DNA from 2 places in the Geodermatophilus sp. SYSU D00696 genome. Region 2 is predicted to be linked to the other one. Evidence: predicted binding sites of a transcription regulator. Region 2 holds the regulator's gene; the other holds the start of a gene.
What was found. The regulator LexA, encoded in region 2, represses DNA repair genes until DNA is damaged. The targets are predictions, from matches to a motif close to TCGAACANNTGTTCGA.

Region 1 (6,115 bases), on a different contig from region 2:
AGGACCTCGCGCCGCTGCCCGGCCGGCGCGAGGGGCGCCGGGTCGAGGCGACGGTCACCGCCGTCGGGCACGACGACCGGTTCCTGCCGGTGCTCACCTCTCCCCTGCGGGTGCAGATCGACGATCCCGACGCCTGGCGGTTCGACCCCGCCACGGGCACCGTGTTCGGCCGCGACGTCCGCACCACCACGGTGAGCTACCGGGTGGGCGCGGTGGAGCCCCGGCCCACCGAGGAGGAGCTGCTGGCCGCCGGCCCGCTGCGGGGCGGGAACCCGGTGCTGGAGCGCGGCACCGCGCTGCCGCCGCTGTCCCCGGAGGTCACCGACCTGGTGGCCGGGCTGACCGCGGGCGCGGCGACCCCGTACGAGGCGGTGCGCGCCATCCACGGGCACTTCTCCCGGGAGAACGGCTTCGTCTACAGCCTGTCGACCGCGCCGGGCACCAGCGGGGACGACCTCACCGACTTCCTCCGGCTCAAGCAGGGGTACTGCGAGCAGTACGCCGGGGCGATGGCGGCGATGGTCCGCGCCGCCGGCATCCCCGCCCGGGTGGCGCTCGGGTACACCCCCGGCCGGCTGCAGCCCGGCGGTGGCCGGCTGGTCACCAGCGACGACGCGCACGCCTGGGTGGAGGTCTACTTCGACGACCTCGGCTGGATCCCGTTCGACCCGACCCCGATCGACCGCGAGCGCGCCGTCGACCTGCCGTGGGCGCCGCGGCCGACCGACCAGGAGGCGCTGGAGCGGCCGACCGACGTCCCGACCGTCCCGACCGCCCCGCAGGGTGTCCCGGTGCCGCGGGAGGACCGGGTCGACGGCGCTCCGCAGCCGGGCACCGGGGGCGCCACGCAGGCGTCGTCGTCGCGGCCGGTGCTGGTCGGCGCAGGGATGCTGCTCGGGGTGGCCGCGCTGGTGGCCGCACCGGCCGCCGCGCGGGCGCTGCAGCGCCGCCGCCGGGTGGCCGACGGCGGGCCGGCTGCGCTGTGGGACGAGCTGGCCGCCACCGCCCGCGACCTCGGCCTGGTGTGGGACCCGGCGCAGACCCCGCGCCAGCAGGCCGCCACCCTGGCCCGCACCCTCGGGACCGGCGGGAGCGGCGCCCACCGGATGGGGACGCCGGGGGCGGCGGACGCGGTGGAGCGGCTGGCCCGCGCGGAGGAGACCGCCTGCTACGGCCGTCCCGGCAGCGCCGCCGGCGACCCCGACGCGGTGGCGGCGCTGCGGGTGGCGCGGCGCGGGCTGCTGGCGGCGGTCCCGGCGCGCACGCGGCTGCGGGCGCTGCTGTGGCCGGCCTCGCTGGCCGAGAGCCTCGGGAGCACCGCGCGGACGCTGCTCGGCCGGCTCCCCCGCCGCGCCGCCTGACGGAGGACCCGTCGACCGAGCGTGTGCGCTGACGCGGCACGCCGGCGGCGGGGATGCAGCGCCGGCGCACACCGTCGAACGGGCCCGGGAACGCCGACGGCCGCCGTCCCGGGTGGGACGGCGGCCGTCGGTGGACGCGGCGGGGGCTACTGGTCGTAGCGGCGGCGGAAGCGCTCCTCGAGGCGGTTCTTCAGCGGCTGGCGGCGGGCCCGCCCACCGCGGCCGCGGGCGGCGGTGCTCCCGCCGCGGGCACCGGCCGGGCCGGGCTCGACCGCGCCGGTGGCGCTGCGGTAGTTGAGCACGCCGAGCGCGGCGCCGCCGAACATCACCAGGAAGCCGAGGACGCCCAGGGGCACGGACGGGACGACCGCGCCACCCACGAGGACGGCCAGGCCCACGACCACCAGCAGCGCACCGAGTTGCAGCTTCCGCCGGGCCTTGAGCCTGCGGTCACCCGTGCGGACGGAGGAGGCGAACTTGGGATCGTCGTCGACGAGGGCGCGCTCGATCTGCTCCAGCAGTCGCTGCTCGTGCTCGGAGAGCGGCACCGAGACCTCCAGGTGGGCGGAGCCAATACCGCCGGTCTCTACCCGGCGGTGCCCACGAGGATACGAGTCGTTCGCGGGGTGCGAAAGGCGAGTCGGCGGCGACCCGCCGGTGATCACCGGCGACCACTCTCACGGGCGATCGCGCACCCGCCGGTCGCGGTCGCGGTGCAGCAGGGTGGCCGGCCGGACCGCCCCGGCGCCGAACCGGCGGGCGGCCCGGTCGGCGGCCAGTTCGGCGTCCCGGCGGCCGTGCTCGCGCTCGCCGAGCTCGAGCTGGCGGGGCGCCGAGCCCGCGGCCACCAGCCGCTCGGCCCGCACGCCGACCAGCCGCAGCCGCGCCCGGTCCAGGCCGAGGGCGTCGAAGAGGGCGCGGGCGGTCTCGTAGAGGTCCTGCCCGACGTCGGTGGGGACGTCGAGGGTGCGGCTGCGGGTGATCGTGGTGAAGTCGGCGAAGCGGACCTTGATCGTGACCGTGCGCGCCAGCCAGCCGCCCGCGCGCAGCCGGCCCGCCGTCCGCTCGGCCAGCCGCAGCAGCTCCCGGTGGACGACGGCGGGGTCGTCGACGTCGGTGGGGAAGGTCTCCTCGTGCCCGGTGGACCGCTCCGGCTCGTCGGGCACCACCCGGCGGGGGTCGCGCCCCCAGGACAGCTCGTGCAGGTGCGCGCCGGCCGCCGGGCCCACCGCCCGCTGCAGCGTGCGGACCGGCACGTGCGCGAGGTCGCCGACGGTGCGCAGCCCCAGCCGCAGCAGCACCTCCTCGGTCTTCGCGCCCACGCCCCACAGCGCACCGACCGGCAGCGGGTGCAGGAAGTCGATGACCTCGGCCGGGCGGACGACGAGCATCCCGTCGGGCTTGGCGCGGGTGGAGGCGAGCTTGGCCACGAACTTGGTGCCGGCCACGCCCACCGAGCAGGTGATGCCCTGCTCGTCGTAGACGCGGGCGCGCAGGTACTCGCCGATCTGCGCGGCGTCGCCCAGCCGCCGGCCGGCGCCGGAGACGTCGAGGAACGCCTCGTCGAGGCTGAGCGGCTCGACCAGCGGGGTGACCGACCGGAACAGCGCCATGACCGACCGGGAGACCTCGGCGTAGAGGGCCACGTCCCCCGGCAGCACGGTGGCCGTCGGGCACAGCCGCAGCGCGCGGGCCGTGGGCATGGCGGCGTGCACGCCGTACGCGCGCGCCTCGTAGGTGGCCGAGGTGACCACCCCGCGGTTGCCGGAGCCGCCGACGATCACCGGGGTGCCCGCCAGCTCGGGGTGCCGGCGCACCTCGACGCTGGCGAAGAAGGCGTCCATGTCGACGTGCAGGACGGTGCACCCCGCCGCCCGTCCCCCCGCCATGCCGCCTCCCTGGATCGAACACGTGTTCGCACCGACCCGGGGAGACTAACGGCCTCCGCGGGTCCGCGGCGCGTGGTCCGCGGTGCGTCCCGGCGTGTCCCGTCCCACCGCGAAGTGGCTGGTCGCCCGCATGTGTGACCGGCACCCCGGCGAGGTAGGTGGGACACGACCGACCGCCGTCCGGCGGCCGGCGCCGATCCGCACCCGGAGGAGCTCGATGGCGCTCGACGACGACGACATGACCAGCACGGAGGGTCCGGCCGACAGCGGAGCCGGCGAGGGCACGCCCGGCCAGCACGACGGTGGTGCCGACGGCGGCGCGGACAGCGGCGCCGGCCACGGCCCGGCCGACGGCGGCGCGGTGGGCGGCGGCTCGGACGGGGGCGCCGATGGCGGTGCCGACGGGGGCGCGGACGGCGGTGCCGACGGCGGTGCCGGCCACGGCCCGGCCGACGGCGGCGCGGTGGGCGGCGGCTCGGACGGGGGCGCCGACGGCGGTGCCGACGGCGGCGCGGACGGTTCGGCCTGAGCCAGGACCCGGCCGTCGCGGGGCCGGGCGGGGCTGACCCCCGCCCGGCCCTGCGCCGGTGCACGCACCTCGACCCCGCGGTCTTCGCCGAGCGGCACTGGTCGCGCCGCCCGCTGCTGGCCCGCGCCGAGGACACCGGGGAGTCCTTCGCCGACCTGCTGACGCTGGCCGACGTCGACGAGCTGCTCTCCCGCCGCGGGCTGCGCACGCCGTTCCTGCGCATCGCCAAGGACGGCGCCGTCGTCGACGCCGGGCGCTTCACCACCTCCGGCGGCGCCGGCGCCGAGGTGGCCGACCAGGTCTCCTCCGACGCCGTCCTGCGGCTGTTCGCCGACGGCAGCACGGTGGTCCTGCAGGGCCTGCACCGGCTCTGGCCGCCGCTGATCGAGTTCGCCGACCAGCTGGCCGCCGACCTGGGGCACCCGACGCAGGTCAACGCGTACGTCACGCCGCCGTCCTCGCGCGGCTTCTCCCCGCACTACGACGTGCACGACGTCTTCGTGCTGCAGGTGGCCGGCGAGAAGCACTGGACGATCCACGAGCCGGTGCTCCCCGAGCCGCTGCGCAGCCAGCCCTGGACCGACCGCGCGGCCGCCGTGGCCGCGGCCGCGGAGCGCGAGCCGGTCGTCGACGCGGTGCTGTGCCCCGGCGACGCGCTCTACCTGCCCCGCGGCTACCTGCACTCGGCGGTGGCGCTCGGCCAGACCAGCGCCCACCTGACCGTCGGCGTCCACTCGGTCACCCGCTGGTCGGCCGTCGAGTCGGCGCTGGACCTGGTGCGGGTGCTGGCCGCCGAGGACCGCGAGCTGCGCCGCGCGCTGCCCCTGGGCGTGGACCTCGCCGACCCGGCGGCCCTGCGCGACGACGTCGCCGCCGTGCTCGGCGCGCTGCAGGACTGGCTGGGCCGGGTCGACCCCGACCGGGTGGCCGACCGGGTGCGCAGCCGCGCCTGGGCCCAGGTGCGGCCGGAGCCGGTCGCGCCGCTGGCCCAGGCGACCGCCGCCGCGGCCCTCACGCCCGACACCGTGCTGCGGGTGCGCCGCCGGCTGCGGGTCGCGCTGCGCCCGGCCGCCGACGGCGACCGCGTCACCCTGATCGGCGGCCGGCGGTCCCACGAGTTCCCCGCCGCCACCCGCGAGGCGCTGGCCGGGCTGCTCGCCGCCGGGGAGCTCAAGGTCGCCGACCTGGCCGGCCTGGACCCCGCCGACCGGCTGACCCTGGCCCGGCGGCTGGTGACCGAGTCGATCGCGGTGGTGGCCGACGCACACGTCGACGGCGGGATCGATGGGGTGCCGGCCACCGCGCCCGAGCCCGGCCCGGCCGGACCGGGTGCCCCCGCCCCGGACGCGGGCGGGGACGATGGGGAGCGTGCCGACGCCCTCGGGACCGGCTCGTGAGCCCGCAGCCCTCCCCCGGGTGAGTGCCGCACCGGCCGAGCCCGCCGCCCCCACGCCCTCCCGGCCGGTCCGCACCGGCCGGCTGGACCCGACCCGCTGCTCGGTGACCGCGCTGGTCCGCGGCGACTCCCCCGTCGCCACGGCGGGGCCAGCGCAGCGCTGGCTGATGGTCGAGCAGCCGGGGCCGTGGGGCCGCGACGCGCTCCTGCAGTCCCGCCTCGACGCCGGCGTCGCCCCGCGCCTGGCCGCCCGCGCCCGCGCCGAGGGCGTCCGGGTGCTGCTGGTGCGCCGTCCCGGGGAGCGGCCGGCCGCGTCCGGGCGGCGCTGGGCCTACGCCGACGGCCGGCCGGGCCGCGAGGGGCTGTGGTGGTCGGTCCGCGACGCCGACACCGACCTGCTCGACGCGCCGTGGGACGGCTCGGTCGGCGAGCGCGCGCCCGACCCGGTCTACCTGGTCTGCACCCACGGCCAGCACGACGCCTGCTGTGCGCTGCGCGGCCGCCCGCTGGCCCGCGCGCTGCCCGCGCCCGGCCCGGCCGACGTCTGGGAGTGCAGCCACCTCGGCGGCTGCCGGTTCGCCACCAACGTGCTGGTGCTGCCGCACGGCTTCGCCTACGCCCAGGTGGCCGGCGACGGCGCGGACCTCGTCGCCGCGCACGCCCGCGGGCAGGTGGCCCTGCCGTGGCTGCGCGGCCGGTCGGGGCTGCCGCTGGCCGCGCAGGCCGCCCAGCAGGCCGCCCGCGAGCGGCTGGGCCTGCTCGGCGTCGACGACCTGCCGCTGCGCCGCGCGCAGCGGCTGCCGGGCACCGACGCCGAGGCGGCGGCCGGCGTCGAGCGGTTCGACGTCGTGCTCGGCGGCCCGGACGGCGACGTCGTGGTGCGGGTGGAGAGCCGCCCGGCGCCCGAGGCGGCGCAGCTGACCTGCCGGGCCGTGCACCC
Region 2 (6,115 bases):
GCGGGTCGACGGCGGCCTGGCCGCGGCGCTGGAGCGGTTCGCCGTCCCGGTCGGCTGACCGGCCGCGGCGCTCGCCCGCCCGGGTGACCGGCTGCCCGCCGGTCACCCGGGCGGCTCGCCGTCCCCCGCGGCGAGGTCACGGCCGGGTCACGGCCCGGTACCGTGGCCGCGTGACCAGCGGCGTGGTGCGTCGGGGGAGGGGAGCGCCGGCCGACGGCGACCCGTCGGCCCCCGTCCCCGCCGTCGTGACCCCAGGACGGCCGCCGTGGTGGCTGATGATCCTGTCGCTCGTGGTGACCGTGGGCGTCACCGTCGACCTGCTCAGCCGGGGTGTCCTGGAGCGGCTCGACCTCGAGGTCTCCGAGATCGTCAGCCAGTGGGGGCTGCGCGACTCCCCGGCCTACTGGCCGGTCTGGGCGGTCACCCAGATCGGCGGACGGGGCACGATCCTCGTCGTCCTGGCCGGCCTGGTCGGCTGGCTGTGCATCCGCCGGCGGACGCTGCTGCCCCTGGTGCGGGTGCTCGTCGCCCTCGCCCTGCTGACCGTCGTGGTCTACGCGTTCAAGTTCGGCACCGGTCGCACGGCGCCCGCCTATCCCGGCTCGTTCTTCCACCGCGACGGCGCCAGCTACCCCTCGGGGCACGTGGCCAACGCCGTGCTCATGTGGGGCGTGGCCCGCTGGCAGGCCGTCGAGTACCGGCTCGCGCCGCCGGTGCAGCGGACGCTGTGGTGGCTCAGCGTCGTCGGGCCGGTGGCCACCGGGATCGCCATGGTCTCGCTGGACTTCCACTGGGTCACCGACGCGGTCGTCGGGGCCTCGGTCGGGATCCTGCTGCTGGGCGTGGTGCACGCACTCGACGCAGTCGTGCTGTCACGCTGGGCGGGTGCCCGCGCCGGCCGTCCTCCCGCGTAGCGCGCGGGCGTGCGCCCCGCGCGCACCGGCCGCCGTCCTCGGGCTCGCGCTGGGGCTCGCCCCGGTCCTGCTGCCATCGGCCTCCGCGGCCGCCGAGGAGGCCACGCCCGCACGGCGCTGCCAGGTGACCGACCCCCGGCTCGCGGAGCTCTCCGGTCTCGTCGACGTCGGCGACCGGATGCTGGCCGTCGCCGACGGCGGTGAGCGGGTGACCGTCGCGGTCCTCGACCAGACCTGCCGGGTCGTCGACGAGACCGTCGCGCCGCTGGACCCCTACGACCCCGAGGACCTCGGCGTCGGACCCGACGGCACCGTGTGGCTGGCCGACACCGGGGACAACAACGCCACCCGGGAGACCGTCGCCCTCATCGCGCTGCGGCCCGACGGCGCCACGGCGCTGCACCGGCTCACCTATCCCGACGGCCCGCACGACGCCGAGGCACTGCTGGTCGCGCCCGACGGCACGCCGTACCTGGTCACCAAGGAGGTGCTCGGGGCCAGTCACGTCTACCGGCCGGCGGCACCGCTGGTCGACGGCGGCACGGTCGAGCTGGCCGACGTGGGCACCGTGGCCTTCACGCTCACCGGGACGCCGGGCGGCCCGGTCGGGCGTGCCGGCCAGTTGCTGGTGACCGGGGGCGCGGTCGCCCGCGACGGCAGCCGGATCGCGCTGCGGACCTACACCGACGCCTACGTCTGGCCGCTCGCCGGGTCCGACGTCCCGGCCGCGCTGGCGGGCGAGCCGGTGCGCATCGCGCTGCTCGAGGCGCCGCAGGGCGAGGCGGTGTCGTTCACCGCCGACGGCGCCGCGCTGCTCGTCGCCGGGGAGGGACCGCCCGGCGACGTCACGGTCGTGCCGATCCCGGCCGGGGCCGCCGCGTCGTCGTCACCGGCGGGGACCTCGACGGCGACCGCGCCCGCCGACGGCGGCACGGACATCCCCCCGGTCACCGCCGGGCTGGTGGCGGCCGCCGTCGCCACGGTGGCGGTGTGGATCGGCGGCCGCCTGCGCCGCCGGCGGGCGGCCGCGCCACCCACCGGCTGAACCCGCGACCCCGGGGCCTGGCTCCTGCCGCGCCGGTCGGCGGGAGCCGGGCCCGCGTGGGTCGGGCGGTGGGTCAGACGCGGCGCAGGACGGACACCACGCGGCCGAGGACGGTGGCCTCGTCACCCGGGATGGGCTCGTAGGCCGGGTTGTGCGGCAGCAGCCACACGTGCCCGTCGCGCCGCTTGTAGGTCTTGACCGTGGCCTCGCCATCGAGCATGGCGGCGACGATCTCGCCGTTCTCGGCGGTGGGCTGCTGGCGCACGACCACCCAGTCGCCGTCGCAGATCGCCGCGTCGACCATCGAGTCGCCGGCGACGCGGAGCATGAAGAGGGTGCCCTCGCCGACCAGCTCGCGCGGCAGCGGGAAGACGTCCTCGACGGCCTGCTCGGCCAGCACCGGGCCACCGGCGGCGATCCTGCCGACCAGCGGCACGTAGGTGGGCGCGGTGCTGCCGTCGGCGGCGGCCGGCGCGGCCGGTGCGCCCTCGGCGGCCGTGTCCCCGGGCAGCCGCACGTCGAGTGCGCGCGGGCGGTTGGGGTCGCGCCGCAGCCATCCCTTCTTCTGCAGCACCGAGAGCTGGTGGGCGACCGACGACGCCGAGGACAGGCCCACCGCCTCGCCGATCTCCCGGACCGAGGGCGGGTAACCGCGGCGGTCGATCGAGTCGCGGATGACCTCGAGGACCCGGCGCTGCCGCTGGCTCAGCCCGTCGCCGGCGTCGCCCCGATCGGGGAACGACCGCACCGCGGCGGTCTGCCCCCCGGCGCCGTCGGCAGCGGTGTCCGTCCCCCGCCGGCCTCCTCGCCGGGTGGCCGTGCCCCCGCGCGTGCCCTGGCCGGTGCCGCTCGTGCCCGCCACGTCTCCTCCTCGCCGGCCGTGTCGCCACGGCCCTCGTGTCCCGCCCGCCACCCGGAGGACCCGGCCCCCGGACGCCGGGAGGTGCCGGCGTCCGGGGGAACGGGCGGACGGCTGCTGATCGGACCGTAGCGCCTCGGGCCCGGTACTTCAAACGTGTGTTCGAAACCCGTCGGAGGTGTCGGGTCGACCCCGTCGGTCCCATGCGGTAGACATCGCACAGACGTTCGATCGAACGCGTGTTCGACGGCGGTGGGATGACGAGGAGGAGTGGTCATGGGCAGCGTGCACCAGGCGGTTCTGGAGTTCGACGCGGCGGTCCGGGTCCCCTGGCGGCCGCTGCTGGCGGAGGGGGCCGCGCGCGGGACCGCGGCCCCGCGCCGGCAGGCACCTCCCCCGGCTCCGCGTCGCCCGGCCCAGGGCACTCCGGCGTCGCCGCGGGCGGCCCTGCCGGGCTCGGGTCCGCGGATCACCGGGCACCTGCGGCCGGTGCCCGACCGCCCGGCCGCGGCGCCCGTCCGCGCCACCGGTCCCGCCGCGGGGCCGGCCGCCGAGGCGCCCCGCACCCGCCGGGCACCGGCGCGGCCGGGGGGCCGGCCGGTGCGCTGCGAGCCGGCCCGGGCCGGCCGCGGTCCGGCGGCGCCGGCCCCCGGGCCCGTGCGGCTGACCCGCCGCGGGCGCCGCCTGGTGGCCGTGCTGGTCCTCGCCGCGGGCGTCGGCGGCGCGGTCCTGGGGCGGGAGGTGCTCGCTCCCGAGCAGGGCCTGCGGCTCGCCGGGGAGAGCAGTGTCGTCGTGCAGCCGGGTGACACCGTGTGGTCGATCGCCGGCGAGGTCGCCGGCCCGGAGCAGGACGTGCGGGTCGTCGTCGACGCGATCGAGGAGCTCAACGACCTCGACGACTCGGCGGTGGTCGCCGGTCAGGTGCTGCGCCTGCCGTGACCGGGACGGGGGCACTCCTCGGACAAGTGACGAGACCGCCCCGCCCGGTTCGTCAACCATCGGTGTCCGGTCGCTCACGCATTCGGCTTGAACGAACACATACGGTGAGGACGTGTCAGCAGCCGTGAACAGCAGGGCAGCGGTGTCATTCGGGTCGCCGCAGGACGTCGAGGTGCTCGTGGACGGCGCCTGGGTCGCGGGCGCGATGCTCGGCTGGCGGCACGACGAGACCGGCGCGTGCGAGGTCTGGGTGCGACTGCGCACCGAGGTCCCGGGCGTCGTCGAGGGCGCCGGGACCTGGGTCGATCTGGCCGCCGTCCGGCTGCCGGAGCGCCGGCTCACGCTGGCGCCGGCGGTCGCCACGGCGGTCGCTGCCACGGCCGCGATGTCCGTCGTCCGCCCGGTCGGCGTGCCGGCTGCTGACCGCCCGCGCCGTTCCCGCCGGCACTGTGCCGACGTGACCGCCGAGCAGCCCGCCGTCGGCGTGGCCGGGCCCGGCCGGCACCGGGCTCCCTCCGCGGCCGGCGCCGGCCGGCACCGCGCGGTCACCGCCGAGATGCCGGCCGTCGCCGGGTCCGCCGGGGCACCCGTCGCGGTGTCCGTGGGCACCTCTGGCGCCACCCTCGTTCCCGACGCGGAGCCCGACCTGCTCACCCGGCCGATCCGTCTGGGCGACCTGGTGCCGAACCCGCGCGGCAGGCGTCCCGCGGTGCGCCCGTCGGTCTGAGCGACCCCTCTCGGGCGTCCCGCGCCCTCCCGGACCCGCCGGCGGCGTCCCCGGCCGTGCCGGGCACCGCGCGGTGGCGGCGGTCCTGGTCGTGGCCGGCGTGTACACCCGGCAGCCGTGTCCCGCGCGCGGACGCGCGGGCGCCGCGGCGTGTCGTGTGACGGGTGGGAGAGGTGGTCGCGCCTGGTCACCGCGAGGTCACGACCGCATCTCGGGGGAAGAGACACGCCCGGCGTCGGCTTGCAGATGTTGTGGAGCCAGGCCTACTGTCCCCCTACATCTAGTGGTCACGACGGAGGGAGTCCTCCACAGGGCCGTCCTCAGGTCATCCCCGGGGTGTCCACCGGATGTCCCCAGAGGGGTCCACAGCAGAGGGCGGCGAGGCGTGGTGGCCGGTGGCATCCGGCCGTCCGCCGGCACGTCCCACCCGGCGCCGGGGAGACCGGTACCGAGCTCGTCCGCAGAGGGAGGTGAACCGCAGTGCGCTGCCCCTTCTGCCACAACCCCGACAGCCGGGTGATCGACTCGCGCGAGGCCGACGAGGGTGCCACCACCCGTCGCCGTCGTTCCTGTCCCGCCTGCGGCCGCCGGTTCACCACGGTGGAGGAGGCCGTCCTCGCCGTCGTCAAGCGCAGCGGGGTCAGCGAGCCGTTCAACCGCTCGAAGGTCGTCGCGGGCGTGCGCCGGGCCTGCCAGGGCCGGCCGGTCGACGAGGACCAGCTCCAGCAGCTCGCCCAGCAGGTGGAGGACGCCATCCGCGCCAGCGGGGTGGCCGAGGTGCCCAGCCACGAGGTGGGCCTGGCGATCCTGCGGCCGCTGCGGGAGCTCGACGAGGTCGCGTACCTGCGCTTCGCCAGCGTCTACCGCGCCTTCAGCTCGGTCGAGGACTTCGAGAAGGAGATCACCGAGCTGCGCGCGCGGCACCACACCGGGGGCACGCCACCGCTGCCCGGCATGCAGCTCGACCCGCCGCCGCGCCGTCGTGGCGGGCGCGGCCAGGCCGGCACCAGCGGCGCTGCCACCCCCTGACCACCGGCCGGCAGCGTCGCCGGACCGTCCAGCACCACCTCAGAAACCGTCAGCACCAACCGCTAGGAACAGGGTGGCTCTCTTCCCCAGCCGCCTGGACCACTCACCGAGGGAGAGCTCGTGACCGAGATCGAGGACCGTCCGGCAGGCCGCACGCGTCGTGCCCCTAAGGCGCCGACCCGGGGGAAGGGCCTGAAGGTCAAGCGCGTCTACACGACCGCCGGCGTCCACCCCTACGACGAGGTGGCCTGGGAGCGCCGCGACGTCGTCATGACCAACTGGCGTGACGGCTCGGTCAACTTCGAGCAGCGCGGTGTCGAGTTCCCCGCCGAGTGGAGCATCAACGCCACCAACATCGTCACGACCAAGTACTTCCGTGGCGCCGTGGGCACCCCGCAGCGGGAGACCAGCCTGCGCCAGCTCATCGACCGGGTCGTCCTGACCTACGGCGCCGCCGGCCGTGAGCACGGCTACTTCGCCACCGAGGGCGACGCCGAGGTCTTCGAGCACGAGCTGACGTGGATGCTGCTGCACCAGGTGTTCAGCTTCAACAGCCCCGTGTGGTTCAACGTCGGCACCAGCGCCCCGCAGCAGGTCAGCGC

Region 1: dinB (DNA polymerase IV) is a predicted target of LexA. The motif match lies at 3,265-3,280, and genes of this name have one in related genera.

The regions. Positions count from the first base shown of each region.
Region 1 is NZ_JBJGYY010000013.1:33,897-40,011, reverse strand. It holds gene ACI79O_RS10340 (transglutaminase TgpA family protein) at 1-1,361, shown strand, start outside; gene ACI79O_RS10335 (DUF3040 domain-containing protein) at 1,508-1,909, opposite strand; gene dinB (DNA polymerase IV) at 2,039-3,250, opposite strand; gene ACI79O_RS10325 (BatC protein) at 3,468-3,779, shown strand; gene ACI79O_RS10320 (cupin domain-containing protein) at 4,067-5,176, shown strand; gene ACI79O_RS10315 (sucrase ferredoxin) at 5,196-6,115, shown strand, end outside.
Region 2 is NZ_JBJGYY010000019.1:58,365-64,479, reverse strand. It holds gene hflX (GTPase HflX) at 1-58, shown strand, start outside; gene ACI79O_RS13795 (phosphatase PAP2 family protein) at 171-914, shown strand; gene ACI79O_RS13790 (hypothetical protein) at 886-1,959, shown strand; gene lexA (transcriptional repressor LexA) at 2,033-2,821, opposite strand; gene ACI79O_RS13780 (LysM peptidoglycan-binding domain-containing protein) at 3,095-3,757, shown strand; gene ACI79O_RS13775 (hypothetical protein) at 3,870-4,484, shown strand; gene nrdR (transcriptional regulator NrdR) at 4,965-5,513, shown strand; gene ACI79O_RS13765 (vitamin B12-dependent ribonucleotide reductase) at 5,634-6,115, shown strand, end outside.